Regions from separate parts of the Burkholderia crassaminum genome, predicted to be linked through region 3. Evidence: riboswitches for the same ligand, from Rfam matches in the RefSeq annotation. Region 3 holds a riboswitch; each other region holds the start of a gene.
What was found. A riboswitch is a leader RNA that binds a small molecule or an ion and turns the genes downstream of it on or off. The one in region 3 is predicted to bind cobalamin.

Region 1: linked by a shared signal. The riboswitch ahead of ACPTTF_RS18920 (CbtB domain-containing protein) and the one ahead of cobA (uroporphyrinogen-III C-methyltransferase) in region 3 are both predicted to bind cobalamin.
Region 2: linked by a shared signal. The riboswitch ahead of ACPTTF_RS13295 (FecCD family ABC transporter permease) and the one ahead of cobA (uroporphyrinogen-III C-methyltransferase) in region 3 are both predicted to bind cobalamin.

What each region holds. Positions count from the first base shown of each region.
Region 1 is NZ_OZ183800.1:386,231-390,946, reverse strand. It holds gene ACPTTF_RS18930 (LysR family transcriptional regulator) at 1-658, shown strand, start outside; gene ACPTTF_RS18925 (CbtA family protein) at 681-1,403, opposite strand; gene ACPTTF_RS18920 (CbtB domain-containing protein) at 1,417-1,626, opposite strand; cobalamin riboswitch at 1,660-1,798, opposite strand; gene ACPTTF_RS18915 (histidine phosphatase family protein) at 1,849-2,436, shown strand; gene ACPTTF_RS18910 (inorganic phosphate transporter) at 2,622-4,214, shown strand; gene ACPTTF_RS18905 (2OG-Fe(II) oxygenase) at 4,520-4,716, shown strand, end outside.
Region 2 is NZ_OZ183799.1:2,876,696-2,881,411, reverse strand. It holds gene ACPTTF_RS13320 (SIMPL domain-containing protein) at 1-34, opposite strand, end outside; gene ACPTTF_RS13315 (EVE domain-containing protein) at 216-677, opposite strand; RNA gene ssrS (6S RNA) at 749-930, opposite strand; gene ACPTTF_RS13305 (cell division protein ZapA) at 1,012-1,326, opposite strand; gene ACPTTF_RS13300 (ATPase) at 1,323-1,673, opposite strand; cobalamin riboswitch at 1,828-2,081, shown strand; gene ACPTTF_RS13295 (FecCD family ABC transporter permease) at 2,365-3,363, shown strand; gene ACPTTF_RS13290 (ABC transporter ATP-binding protein) at 3,360-4,175, shown strand; gene cobT (nicotinate-nucleotide--dimethylbenzimidazole phosphoribosyltransferase) at 4,231-4,716, shown strand, end outside.
Region 3 is NZ_OZ183799.1:1,877,091-1,881,806, forward strand. It holds gene ACPTTF_RS08595 (cobyrinate a,c-diamide synthase) at 1-178, opposite strand, end outside; gene cobO (cob(I)yrinic acid a,c-diamide adenosyltransferase) at 181-783, opposite strand; gene ACPTTF_RS08605 (cobalamin biosynthesis protein) at 821-1,198, opposite strand; gene cobA (uroporphyrinogen-III C-methyltransferase) at 1,195-1,944, opposite strand; cobalamin riboswitch at 2,115-2,353, opposite strand; cobalamin riboswitch at 2,478-2,741, shown strand; gene ACPTTF_RS08615 (HoxN/HupN/NixA family nickel/cobalt transporter) at 2,930-3,988, shown strand; gene cobW (cobalamin biosynthesis protein CobW) at 4,015-4,716, shown strand, end outside.

The DNA.
Region 1 (4,716 bases), on a different replicon from region 3:
GCAGTACGCGAAGGGCGAGCGCGGCACGCTGCGCATCGGGATGGAGTGCCACCCGTGCTACCAGTGGCTGCTGAAGGTCGTGTCGCCGTACCTGTCGCGCTGGCCCGACGTCGACGTGGACGTGAAGCAGCGCTTCCAGTTCGGCGGCATCGGCGCTCTGTTCGGCTATGGCATCGACGTGCTCGTGACGCCCGATCCGCTGAACAAGCCGGGCCTGCGCTTCGACCCTGTGTTCGACTACGAGCAGGTGCTGGTGGTCGCCGACTCACACCGGTTCGCGAACGCCGACTACGTGACACCCGAGCAATTGACCGACGAGATCCTGATCACCTACCCGGTCGAGACCGACCGGCTCGACATCTACAACCAGTTCCTGACGCCGGCCGGCATCGTACCGAGGCGGCACAAGTCGATCGAGACGACCGACATCATGCTGCAGATGGTGGCGAGCGAGCGCGGCGTGGCCGCGCTGCCGAGATGGCTGGCCGACGAATACGCCGACCGGATGCCGGTCGTGCCGGTCAAGCTCGGCAAGAAGGGAATCGCGAAGCAGATCTTCCTCGGCATCCGCGAGGCGGATGCGTCGATCGACTATCTGGCCGCGTTCGTCGCGCTGGCGCGCGAATCGACCGGGAGCGCGCCGCGCATGCTGCGCTAGGCGCGCCCCGTTGCAATGCGCGTCAGGCGGCGCGCAGGCCGGTGCGTTCGCCGCGCTCGACCCATGCGCCGAACAGCAGGCCGATCGTCGTCCACATGATCACCTGCATGCCGATCGCCGCAACGCGGAACTTCCACAGCAAGGCCGCCGGGAAATCGGCCGGTAACTCGCTGATCGACGGCAGCCCGATCTGCACGGCCGCGATGATCGCGACAAACACGAGCCCGGCGACGATCGACGCGTTCCACTGGCCGAGCTTCGCCAGCAAATGGCGGCGCACGCTGACCGAGAACACCATCGTCGCGACCGAGATCGCGATCATCAGGAAGAACAGGCCAGTGCGATAGCCGATCGTGTCGGGATCGCCGACCGACGGCGGATTGGCCGGGTACTTGAGGTTCGGCACGATCACGAGCGCGACGAATGACGCCAGTGCGAGCCAGGCGGCCAGCGGCCGTGCCCGGAGGCGGCTGCCTCGCCCGTAGGCATACGCGAAGACCAGCGAGAACAGCCCGCCGAATGCCGCGCCGTAGGTCACGACGCCCGTCAGCAGACCGAGGCCGGCCTGCGTGTGGCGGCTGACCAGCTCGGGCTCCGGTGCGTCGCCCTTGGCGGCGTCGGCTTTTTCTTCGAAGGAGATTGCCTGATCGACTTGCGGTTCGCCGACGACTCTCGCGAAACCGAACGTGAGGAGGCCTGCGGCGATGCCTGCGAGCATCCCGCGCATGAGCAGCTTTCCGACCATCATGAACTCCGCGTCAGTGGCAGGGGAAGCCGAGCAGATGGCGGCCGTCGTGGACGAATTCGTGGACGTACATGCCCGGCACGAGTGACGTCGCACCTTGTTCCGCACCCACGAAATAAAGGGCGAGCAACAGGATCAGGCCGACGAACACGGCCCACGGCAACAGTTCACGGACGGGGATGGGCGCCGGCACGACCGCCGGCTTCAGCACTGCTTCGCTCATGGATGCACCTCAGGGGAATCGCGCCCCGGCAAATGTTGAATGGGTACGAAGGCAGGTCTGGCTTCCGGGATCATGGATTCCCCGGTTACAGTGGCGCGACCGCGCCGGAATTGCACCGGCTTCCGCGTTTCGTATCGGGCGAATTGTACGCGCGAACGTTCGCGTATTGAAGTAATCGCACGGTGGCGATCGCGTCCCGCCCCGGAGCCCCCGAAAACCGACATGAACATGCATGCCTCGCTGCGCCTGATCGCACACGCATCGACCCGGGCGATGCGCACCGGCACGTTTCCCGACGACGATCCGCTCGACGCGCACGGGCTCGCCGAAGCCGCGGCACTGCGCAACCGCTGGACGGACGTCGCCGGCTCGCTCGTGCTGTGCAGCCCGGCCCGCTGTGCGGTGCAGACCGCCGATGCATTCGGACTACGCGCCGACATCGACGACGCACTGCGCGACGTCGACTACCGGAACTGGCGCGGCAAGCGGCTGCACGACCTCGCGCGCGACCTGCCTGACGAATTGAGCGCGTGGATCGGCGATCCGTCCGCGTCGCCGCACGGAGGCGAATCGTTCGACGCAGCCATGCGCCGCGTCGGCGCATGGATGAACGCGCTGCAACACGGCCGCGACATCGTCGCCGTCACGCATGCGCCGATCGTTCGCGCGGCCGTCGCGCATGCGCTGCAGCTGGATCCCGACGCGGCAACCCGCATCGACGTTGCGCCGCTGTCGTGCACGACCTTCGCTGCGTCGCCGCACGGATGGAAGTTGATCGCCGACGACGATCGGCGCGACACTGCCACCTAGCCTCCTGCCGTGTTGCGTTCGCGATATCGCGCACGACGCAAGCCGACGTGCCGCGTCGTATCGCAATCGCATGGCGACGACCACCTTACGTCGCCGTAAGACATACCGTTCGCCATCCCTGCTGTCATCAAACTGACTGCTAGCCGAAGCTAGGATCAGTCGCGGTTCCCTTACGAGATACCGTCATGAATCAACCTGCTTCGTCTGCCCCGAACTCGCCGGGTTCCGTCGAGCGCACCAGACAGCTCGGCTATGCCGTCTTCCTGCTGGTGCTCGCGATCGGCGCGATCTATATCGCCACGCACCTGATCGACGATCTGTCGCCAGTGCGCGAAGGATCGCTGTTCCCGTACCTGATGCTCGGCGCCGCGTTGCTGATCGCGCTCGGCTTCGAATTCGTCAACGGTTTCCACGACACCGCGAACGCAGTGGCCACCGTGATCTATACGCACTCGCTGACGCCGAACGTCGCGGTGATCTGGTCCGGCATGTGGAACTTCCTCGGCGTGATGGTCTCGAGCGGCGCCGTCGCGTTCGGCATCCTGCAGTTGCTGCCGGTCGAGCTGATCCTGCAGGTCGGCAGCGGCGCGGGCTTCGCGATGGTGTTCGCGCTGCTGATCGCCGCGATCGTGTGGAACCTCGCGACCTGGTATTTCGGGTTGCCGTCGTCGAGCTCGCATACGCTGATCGGGTCGATCATCGGCGTCGGGCTGATGAACCAGTTGATGCACGGGCCGTCCGGCACGAGCGGCGTCGACTGGGGCCAGGCGCTCGGCGTCGGCAAGTCGCTGCTGTTCTCGCCGATCGTCGGCTTCCTGTGCGCCGCGCTGCTGCTGCTCGTGCTGAAAGCCCTCGTGCGGGTTCCGGAGTTGTACAAGGAACCGCCGAAGGATCAGCCGCCGCCGTTCTGGATTCGCTGCCTGCTGATCCTGACCTGCACGGGCGTGTCGTTCGCGCACGGTTCGAACGACGGGCAGAAAGGGATGGGCCTCATCATGCTGATCCTGATCGGTACGGTGCCGACTGCCTATGCACTGAACAAGGCCGTCACGCCGGCCGAGACGCAGACCTTCGTTGCGGTCGCAAACCAGGCAGCCACGACGTTCGGGAAGTACACGAACGGCGTCGCACCGTCTGCGAACCCGCGCGCCGACGTCGAGCTTTACGTGCAGCATCGCGAACTGACGCCGGCCGTGATCCCCGCCGTTCAGCAGTTGTCCACGTCGCTCGCGACCGCGGTTGGCGCGTCGGGCTCGATGGCGGCCGTGCCGCAACACGACATCGACAACGTGCGCAATACGATGTATCTGGTGTCCGAAGCAATCCGCCTGATCGAGAAGTCGGGTCAGCCCGCGTTCGCCGCCGACGACAAGCTCGCGATCGACAACTATCGCAAGCAGCTCGACCACGCGACCAAGTTCATTCCGACATGGGTGAAGGTTGCGGTCGCGATCGCACTGGGCCTCGGCACGATGGTCGGCTGGAAGCGGATCGTCGTGACCGTCGGCGAGAAAATCGGCAAGCAGCATCTGAAGTACGGACAGGGCGCGTCGGCCGAACTCGTCGCTATGCTGACGATCGGCGCGGCCGACGTTTACGGATTGCCCGTGTCGACGACTCACGTGCTGTCGTCAGGCGTCGCGGGCACGATGGCGGCGAACGGCTCCGGGCTGCAATGGAGCACGGTGCGCAGCCTCGTGCTGGCGTGGGTGCTGACGTTACCGGCGTCGATCGTGCTTGCCGGCGGGCTCTATTGGCTGTTCCGGTCGGTGGCGTGATTCGCGTTGCGACGGGTGGCCGGTGTGAGCCGGCCGCCTGTCGTGGAAGATTCGCCGCTCGCTTCTCTGCTTCTCTGCTTCTCCGCTTCTCCGCACTGATACGTCGCAGCCTTCGATGTGTCCGTGCGCGTCCCGTGCCCTCTCCTTTCACTTCCGAATTGAAGCGCAAGATCTGGAGCGCACCTGCGCACGAACGTCGCTAGACTGGGTTCATCGACTTTCTTCGTGGCTCCAACCGCGCACGCAATGCTTCCGAGCATTTCGCACGGTTCGGCGCCACATCGCTGACGAACCGAGGGATGCCCGTGAACATCGCCGATCTGCCACCTGCCGTCGAATCGCCGGACATCGCACAACGCCTCGACGCCATCGACTGGCCGACTGTCGGCGCCGAACTCGATCGCTATGGATGCGCGCGCGTGCCGAGCCTGATCTCGGCAAGCGAGTGCGCAGCACTCGCGTCGCTCTATCCGCGCGATGCGCTCTATCGCTCGCGCGTCGT
Region 2 (4,716 bases), 1.0 Mb from region 3:
CGAGCGACAGCGCGAGTGCGGATTTCTTGGTCATTGTTGGACTCCTTGTGCGAGGGCGTGCACGCGGATCGCGCGTGCACGACGCGGGCGTACCGCGCGACGAAAAAACGACAGCCGGCTCGATCGAGCCGACAGCGGTTGCTTAGGCCGCGCGAAAGTGCCGCGAGTTCCGTGGCGGCGGCACGTACTGACCAGATTTGACCTTTGGCGTGCGCCTACTTCATCAGCTTTTCGGTGATGAACTTCCATTCGGCGCGCGTGACGGGCGTGATCGACAGCCGGTTGCCACGTGCGAGCACGCGCATGTCGGCGAGTTCGTCGTGTTCGCGCAGCGCGGCAAGCGGCACGAGCGGTGATTTTTTCACGTAGCGCACGTCGACGAGCAGCCAGCGCGGCGCTTCCTGGCTCGACTTCGAATCGTAATAGGGGCTTTTCGGATCGAACTGCGTGGGATCGGGGTAGGGCGTCGACGACACTTCGGCGAGGCCCGCGATGCCCGGCTCGGGGCAGCTCGAGTGATAGAACAGCACGCCGTCGCCGATCTTCATCGTGTCGCGCATGAAATTGCGCGCCTGATAATTGCGCACGCCCGTCCACGGCAGCGAGCGCTGCGGTGCGTTGGCGAGATCGTCGATGCTTGCTTCGTCCGGTTCGGACTTCATCAGCCAGTATTGCATGGATCGTGATCGACGCAGAAAGAGGCTGCTACAAAAGAAAACGGCATCGGGCTTCGCCCGATGCCGTTGGATAGGCCCCCGCCTTGGCCGCTAGGCCGGCATCCTGAACCTGAGGTTCAGAATTGGTCGCAGTTAGCAGCACTTCGGGTACATCAGACAGAGTGACGCGCGCGCCCGTGCTACAAATTTCCGCAACCGTGCACATGGCATTGGTTCAAGGAATATATGACCTTGGCGAACCAGGCAGGGAAGCTGACTGAACTGTGAATCGATGCGCCAATTTGACCACCGTTGATCGCCGAGATCAAGGGGAATCGACGTATCGATTAAAACGTTACTGCGTCTCGTGCTGTGCGAGCACCGCGCCGAGCTGTTCGTTCATCTGGTGCATTGTACGACGGATTTCCTCCGCCGGAAATGCTTCACCGTGCCGCACGCTCGTTTGCAGCCGCAGCAATTCGGAAGCGAGCGACAGCGCCGCCATCACGGCGATGCGATCGGTGCCGCGTACCGAGCTGTTCGAGCGGATTTTCGACATTTCGGCGTCGACACGCGCGACCGCTTCGAGCAGCGCCGCTTCGGTCTCGGCCGAACAGGCGAGCCGATAGGGCTGACCGAGAATCGAGACTTCGATCTGCTTGGTGCTCATGCATGTTCTCCGTGGCTGGCCGCGTCATCGCCATCCGTACGCGCCTGCCCATCCAGCAGGTCGAGCTGGTTGTCGGCTTGCTCCGCACTTTTCGAGCGCGGCAGCTTTTCGAGAATCGCGTTCAGCTTCACCTGGGCGTCGTCGATCTTTGCCGACAGTGTGTCGCGCTCGGCTGCGAGCGCATTGCGTTCGTCGCGCAGTTGCGCGAGTTCCGCGCGGACTGTGTCCGCGTCCGCGCGCAATTGCGCGACTTGCTCCTCGAGCGCGAGCCGTTCCGAGTGATAGCGCTTGTTCAGCGAAATCAGACGGCCAATATTTTGAGATAAGGTTTCGAGTTCGTTGAGCATTTGCTGCGTCCTCTAAAGACCCAGCATTTTAGCGCGGAATAACGCGCAAACCGACATCTGTAACGTTTCCAGTCGTAACACCCCTGCTTCTTGCCGCGAATCAGCGCGTCCCGTGCGTGCCCGGACGCTTCCTTGACGCTCGTGCGAGCGGCTCCTAAACTGGCGCCGCCTCGGTGCTCGCGCGTGGAACGCGCGGTTAAACGGGAAGCAGGGCGTGGGCTCCGCCAGGAAGCCGCCAACCTGCGCTGCCCCCGCAACGGTAAGCGGCCGCGTCGCATGACGCAGGCCGGCTCGGGCGCGTTTCGCATGCGGTTACCGCAGGCGGGCGCGGGCCACTGCGCGTTTTCGCGCGGGAAGGCGAGCCGGACCGCCGCCAGCCCGGATACCGGCCGAGGCGGGAAGCCCGCACGGGCTTCGTGACGCGCGGCCTGCGGGGAAGCAGGGTGCGCAATGCTTCACGGGATGGATCTTCGATGCCGACCCCAATCGTCGTCGGCGCCGATTTCTGCCATCTTGGTGACGTTTGCGAACGAGGCGAGCGCCGAAGGCCGCCGCGCACGTCGACCACCTGACCGACAAGGATCACGAGCTTGGGGATGCCTGCAACACGTCGCACTGTGCCGATGTCGCACCCGGCCGGCAGCAGTAGCGCGCCGATGCGCGCAGCGTCGTCCGTCGCGCGGAGGGCCGCATGAGCGCCGCGCGCGCCGCGGCGATCTGGGCCGCGCTGGCCGCCGTGGTCGCGTTGCTGTTCGTCGCGTCGCTGTCGATCGGCAGCGTGCCGATGTCGCCGTGGCAGGCGCTCGCGTCGCTCGTGCCGCATGGCGGCGACACATTGTTTTCCGATATCGTTCGCACGCTGCGTTTGCCGCGCGCACTCGCGGGCTTCGCGTGCGGCGCGCTGCTCGCGCTGGCCGGCGCACTGTTGCAGGTGTTGCTGCGCAACCCGCTTGCCGACCCGTACGTGCTCGGTGTGTCCGGCGGTGCGGCCGGTTTCGCGCTTGTCGCGATGATCGCGGGCGGCGCGTGGTGGCTCGTCGATGCGTCGGCGTTCGCGGGCTCGCTCGTGTCGGTCGCGCTCGTGCTCGGCCTCGCGCGCCGCGAGCTGTGGCGCGGCGAGTCGCGCGACGCGTCGCCGCGGCTGCTGCTCACGGGTGTCGTGATCGCGGCCGGGTGGGGCGCGCTCGTCACGCTGTTGCTGTCGCTCGCGCCCGATGCACGGCTGCGCGGGATCATCTTCTGGCTGACCGGCGACCTGAACGGCGTGACCGCGCCATGGTTCGCGTGGGGTGCGCTGCTGCTGGCCGCATGCATCGCACTGCCGGCCGCGCCGCAACTGAACGTGCTGCTGCGCGGCGATGCGACGGCGCTTGCGCTCGGCGTGCCCGTTGCGCGCCTGCGTGTGCGGATCTATCTCGTCGCGTCGCTGGCCGCCGCGGCCGCGGTGACGACGGCCGGCACGATCGGCTTCGTCGGCCTCGTCGTGCCCCATGCGCTGCGGCTTGCCTTCGGCAACGACCAGCGGATGCTGCTGCCGGCCGCGATGCTCGCGGGCGGCGGCGGCGTGATGGCGGCTGACCTGCTCGCACGCACCGCGATCGCGCCCGCGCAGTTGCCGGTCGGCGTGATGACTGCGTTGATCGGCGTGCCGGTGTTCCTGTGGATGTTGCTCAGGAGGCCGATGCGATGACCCATGCCGCATTGCACGCCACCGGCGGCGAGATGCGCTACGCGGCCGTCGACCTGACGCTGAAGGCCGGCGCGCGCACGCTGCTCGACGGCTTCACGCAGGCGTTCCGCCCGGGCGAGATCTGGTGCATCGCGGGGCCGAACGGTGCGGGCAAGACGACGCTGCTCGCGACGCTCGCGGGGTTGCAGACGCCGGCCGGCGGACGAGTCGAGATCGATGGCCGGCCGCTCGCCGCGTGGCAGCCGGCGCCGCTCGCGCAGCGCCGCGCGCTGATGCCGCAGCAACTGCACGACGCATTCAGCGCGACCGTGTTCGACACGGTGCTGCTCAACCGCTTTCCGTATCTCGGCGGCTGGGGCTGGGAGCGAGACGGCGACCGCGCGGCCGCGCGCGACGCGCTGGCGACCTTCGACCTGGCTGCGCTTGCGTCGCGCGACGTGCTGTCGTTGTCGGGCGGCGAGCGGCAGCGAGTCGCGCTGGCCGCGACGCTGTGCCAGGACGCGCCGTTGATGCTGCTCGACGAACCGCTCGCGCACCTCGACCTGCATCACCAGATCGATTGCCTGACCGCGCTGGCCGCGTGGCTCGACGCGGGCCCGCGCACGGTGCTGTTCTCGTGCCATGATCTGAATCTCGCGCGGCGTTTCGCGACGCATGCGCTGTTGCTCGACGGCCGCGGCCACGCGTGGGCCGGCCCCGTGCATGACGTGCTGACGCCCGAGCGCGCCAGCGATGCGTTCGGTTATCCGCTCGTGCTGATCCGCGAGAACGGCCGCGATGCGCTGCTGCCGGCGTGGCCCGAGCGACAATGACGTTTCCTTTTCCGATGCGCGGCGCATACCGCCGCGCCAACGACACGGCTCCTTGATGACGACCCCGACCCACTTCCCGCCCGCGATCGCGCCGCTCGACGACGCGCTGCGCAAGCGCCTGCAGCACGTAATCGACCACAAGACCAAGCCGCCCGGCAGCCTCGGCCAGCTCGAGGCGATCGCGCTGCAGATCGGCTTGATCCAGCACACCGAGCGGCCGGTCGTGCAGCGTCCCGTGACGATCGTGTTTGCCGGCGATCACGGGATTGCCGCCGAGGGCGTGAGTCCTTATCCGCAAGCGGTGACCGCGCAGATGGTCGCGAACTTCCTCGCCGGCGGCGCGGCAATCAACGCGTTCTCGGGCGTCGCGCAGAGCACGCTCGAGATCGTCGATGCGGGCGTCGCGTCGCCGCTGCCGCTGTCCGACCGGCTGGTGTCGCTGCCGGTCGCGCGCGGGACGCGCAACTTCGCGGCGGAGCCGGCGATGACGCGCGACGAGGCGATGACGGCGCTCGCGGCCGGCGCGGCGCGCGTGCGCCTG
Region 3 (4,716 bases):
GCACGGGGGCGCCGCTCGCGCGTTCGAGCAGCATCGGATCGAGAAAGTCGGGCCCGGTCTTGAACACGCGCACACGGCGGCCGAGCCGGCGGTGCAGCCGCGCGAGGCCGGCCGTCACCGACGTCTTGCCCTGGCCCGACGCGGGCGCACTGACGAACAGCGCGGGGCAGGCGGGCATGCTCAGAACTCCACGCCGCGCTGCGCCTTCACGCCTTGCTCCTTGTACGGATGCTTGACGAGCCGCATTTCGGTGACGAGGTCGGCCGCATCGATCAGCGCATCGGGCGCATGCCGCCCGGTCACGACGACGTGGACCGAATCGGGACGCGCGACAAGCGTCGCGAGCACTTCGTCGAGCGGCAGGTATTCGTACTTCAGCACGGTGTTCAGCTCGTCGAGGATCACCATCCGGTAGTCGCCACTTTCGATCATCCGGCGCGCCTCGTCCCAACCCTTGCGCGCGGTCGCGATGTCGGCGTCGCGGTTCTGCGTGTTCCACGTATAGCCGTCGCCCATCGTCACGAAATCGCATTCGGCAACCGCGCCGAGGAAGTCGCGCTCGGACGTGTGCAGCGCGCCCTTGATGAACTGCACGACACCGAGCCGCATGCCGTGGCCGAGCACGCGCACGGCCATGCCGAACGCGGCGGTGCTCTTGCCCTTGCCGTTGCCGGTGTTGACGATCAGCAGGCCCTTTTCGTTGGTGGCGGCGGCCTGCTTCTTCTCGTGGCCCGCGCGGCGGCGTTCGGTCATCCGTTGATGGGATTCGGTGTCGGTTTTCATCGGATTGATCCTGTCGAAAGAAAGCGAAACAAAGGGTTCAGAGCGGGCCGGCAAGTGCGACCGTCACACCGTCCCGGATGGATTTGGGGCCCAGCAGCCGGCCGTGCGGCGCCGCGAGCTGCGCGCACGGCTCGGCCACGCCCGCGACGCCGAAGCGGGCGAGCGCGGCACCCGACGGACCGCTCGCGGCCAGTTCGGGGCGGCTCGCGAGTTGTGCCGCGTCGAACGCGACGAGCGGCCAGCCGCGTCTCGCGCACAGCGTGCGCAGCGCGCGGGCACGCGCCTTGTCGGCGAGCGTGGCGACGAGCGCCGGTTCGGCAGCCGGGTACAGCCTCAGCGCCGCGCGGATCGCGGCATCGAGCTGCGCGGCCGTCACGCCCGCGCGGAAACCGACACCGAGCGCGACGCGCATCATGCGCCGCTGCCGAGTGCGGCACGTACCGCGGGATCGTTGGCGAACGCGGCGACGCGGCCAATGACGAAGATGGCCGGCGAACCGATGCCGGTCGCGCCGACGTGTTCGACGAGCGTGTCGAGCGTCGCGAGCACGTGCCGTTGTCCGGGGCGCGTCGCATTCTCGATCGCCGCGCACGGCGTGTCGCCAGGCAGGCCGCCTTCGCGCAGCGCGGCTGCAATTGCGTCGAGCCGGCGGATCCCCATATAGATGACGATCGTCATGTGCGTGGCGGCGAGCGCACGCCAGTCGGGTTCGTCGGCGCCCGCGCCGTGGCCCGTGACGAAGATCACGCCCTGCGCATCGCCGCGCTGCGTGACCGGGATGCCGAGCGCGGCCGGCGCGGCGATGCCGGCCGTGACGCCGCTCACGACCTCGACTTGAAATCCCGCCGCGCCGAGCGCGGCCAGCTCTTCGCCGCCGCGGCCGAACACGAACGGATCGCCGCCCTTGAGCCGCGCGACGCTGCGGCCCGCGCGCAGATGCGCGAGCATCGCCGCGACGATCGCATCCTGCGGCGTCGATGCATGACCGCCGCGCTTGCCGACGTGCTCGATGTGCGCGTCGGCACGCGCATGGCGCAGCACGTCGGGGTTCACGAGATCGTCGACGAGCAGCACGTCGGCCGCGCCGATCGCGTGGACGGCCTTGAGCGTCAGCAGGTCGGCGTCGCCGGGGCCGGCGCCGATGAGCCAGGCCCGGCTCATCGGGCGCGGCACGGCGCGCACCGTGTCGAAACAGGGGAATAGGGCAGGCGGGCGGCACGGCGGCGGCCAGCAGACAGGTCACGCATGACGGATCGAACGAAGCCCGCGCGGACGCGGGCGGAATGCGCACCTCATCCGTCCCCCGCGGATCGGGCGTTCGGCGAGCATCGGGCTCGCCCCTTGCGTCGGCCGGTATCCGGGCTGGCCGCCGGCCAGGCCGCAGCCTTCCCGCCCGGTTAGAAGGGCAGTGGCATCGTGGGCGGCATGGGCGCGTGCGCGGGGAAGCGCGTCGCGCGGGCGGCGTACCGTTGCGGGGACAGCACAGGCCGGGCGGTAATCCGCCTCCTGTTTCCCGTTTAACTGCATGCGCGGAATGCGCATGCGAGCACCGAACGCGGCGCTACGATAGCACAGCGATCCGCCCGCGCGAACCCGCTTCGCCGATGCCGGAAGCGGCCTCCGGCGTGGCGCGGCGGCCATGCAAGACGCCGTTCGGCGGGTCGCGCCGCCTTGACGCTCCCGCCCCCGGCGCCTACACTCGCACGCGTTTTGGTGCTCGCGCGTGCCCTCCGGCGTGCGCAGTTAAACGGGAAACAGGGAGCCTGCCTGCGTCGCAGTCGAGCCAACCTGTGCTGCCCCCGCAACGGTAAGCGAACGCATCGTGCCCGCCGCGATGCAACGCCGCTTCGCCGCATGCCGCCTGCATGCGGACGACCGCCACTGGATGCCCTGCGTATCCGGGAAGGCGAAGCGGCGTGTTCGTCAGCCCGGATACCGGCCTAAACGTTGGGGTTCAGCGCCGCGGGGAAGCGGCGCATCGTCCACGGCCGCAGCGTGCCCGACACCCGAGCGTTTCCCGATCCCCGTCGTCCGGCCGCCTGCGCGAATGCGCATGACCCGGTGCGACGAAGGGCCGGACCGCGCGGGGCCGCGCAGCGACGGCCGTGTTGGCATGCTTCATGTCGACCGTTCGCAAAGGAGCGTCATGCTCGATTCGCTGTTCCGCCTGTTCAACGACAGTCCGTCCGGGCTGCGCGGCAAGATCGTCGCGATCTATGCGCTACTGATCGCCTTCAACGCAGGCGCGTGGATCTGGGCGTTCGCCGCCTTCCACGGCCAGCCCGTGCTGCTCGGCACCGCACTGCTCGCGTACGTGTTCGGGCTGCGTCATGCGGTCGACGCCGACCACATCGCGGCCATCGACAACGTCACGCGCAAGCTGATGCAGGAGGGGCGCAGCCCGCTCGGCGCGGGCCTGTTCTTCTCGCTCGGCCATTCGACGGTCGTGATCGTGATGTCGGTCGTGGTGACGCTCACGGCCGCGTCGCTCGCGCGCTTCGAGAGCCTGAAAGCGTGGGGCGGCGTGATCAGCACGAGCGTGTCGGCGTTCTTCCTGCTGGTGCTCGCGATCGCGAACCTGCTGATCCTGGTTTCCGTCTACCGGACGTTTCGCGCCGCGCGGCGCGGCGAGCCGATCGTCGACGCCGATCTCGACCTGCTGCTGAACCAGCGCGGCGTGCTCGCGCGCCTGTTCCGTCCGCTGTTCCGGCTGGTGTCGCGCAGCTGGCACCTGTATCCGGTCGGGTTCCTGTTCGGCTTCGGCTTCGACACGGCGACCGAGATCGCGCTGTTCGGCATCTCGGCGGCGCAGGTGCAGGGCGGTCTGTCGTTCTGGTCCGTGATGGCGCTGCCGATACTGTTCACCGCCGGCATGACGCTCGTCGACACGACCGACGGCATCCTGATGATGGGCGCGTATCGCTGGGCGTACGTGCGGCCGATCCGCAAGATCTACTACAACATGACGATCACCTTCGTGTCGGTGCTGGTCGCCGCGCTGATCGGCGGCATCGAGGTGCTCGCGCTGCTCGCGGACAAGCTGTCGCTGCAGGGCCCGGTGTGGGACTTCGCGTCGATGGTGGCGTCGCACTTCGGCGTGCTCGGCTATGTCGTGATCGGCCTGTTCCTCGCGTGCTGGCTCGTGTCGGCCCTGATCTACCGGTTAAAACGCTACGACGAGATCGACGTGACGATCTCGGCCTGACTCTTCCTTACGACCCTGGATATTCCATGACCCTACGCAAGCTTCCCGTCACGATCGTCACGGGCTTTCTCGGCAGCGGCAAGACGACGCTGATGCGCCACATCCTGCAGCACGCCGAAGGCCGCCGCATCGCGGTGATCGTCAACGAATTCGGCGAACTCGGTATCGACGGCGAAATCCTCAAGGGCTGCGGCATCGGCTGCGAGGATGCCGACGGCGCGCAGGGCGAAGCGTCGGGCCAGCTCTACGAGCTCGCGAACGGCTGCCTGTGCTGCACCGTGCAGGAAGAGTTCTATCCGGTGATGGAAGCGCTCGTCGAGCGCCGCGCGGACATCGACCACGTGCTGATCGAGACGTCCGGCCTCGCGCTGCCGAAGCCGCTCGTGCAGGCATTCAACTGGCCGACGATCCGCAACAGCTTCACGGTCGACGCGGTCGTGACCGTCGTCGACGGGCCGGCTGCCGCCAGCGGCCAGTTCGCGGAGAACCCGCAGGCCGTCGAGGCGCAGCGCCGCGCCGATCCGAACCTCGACCACGAATCGCCGCTGCACGAGCTGTTCGCCGATCAACTGTCGTCCGCCGATCTCGTGATCGTGAACAAGGCCGATCTCGTCGGCGACGCGGAATTCGCGCAGATCGAAACCGCGATCCGCGACGAGATCCCGCCGCAGGTGAAGATCGTGCGCGCGACGCGCGGTGAACTCGATCTCGCGATGCTGCTCGGTCTC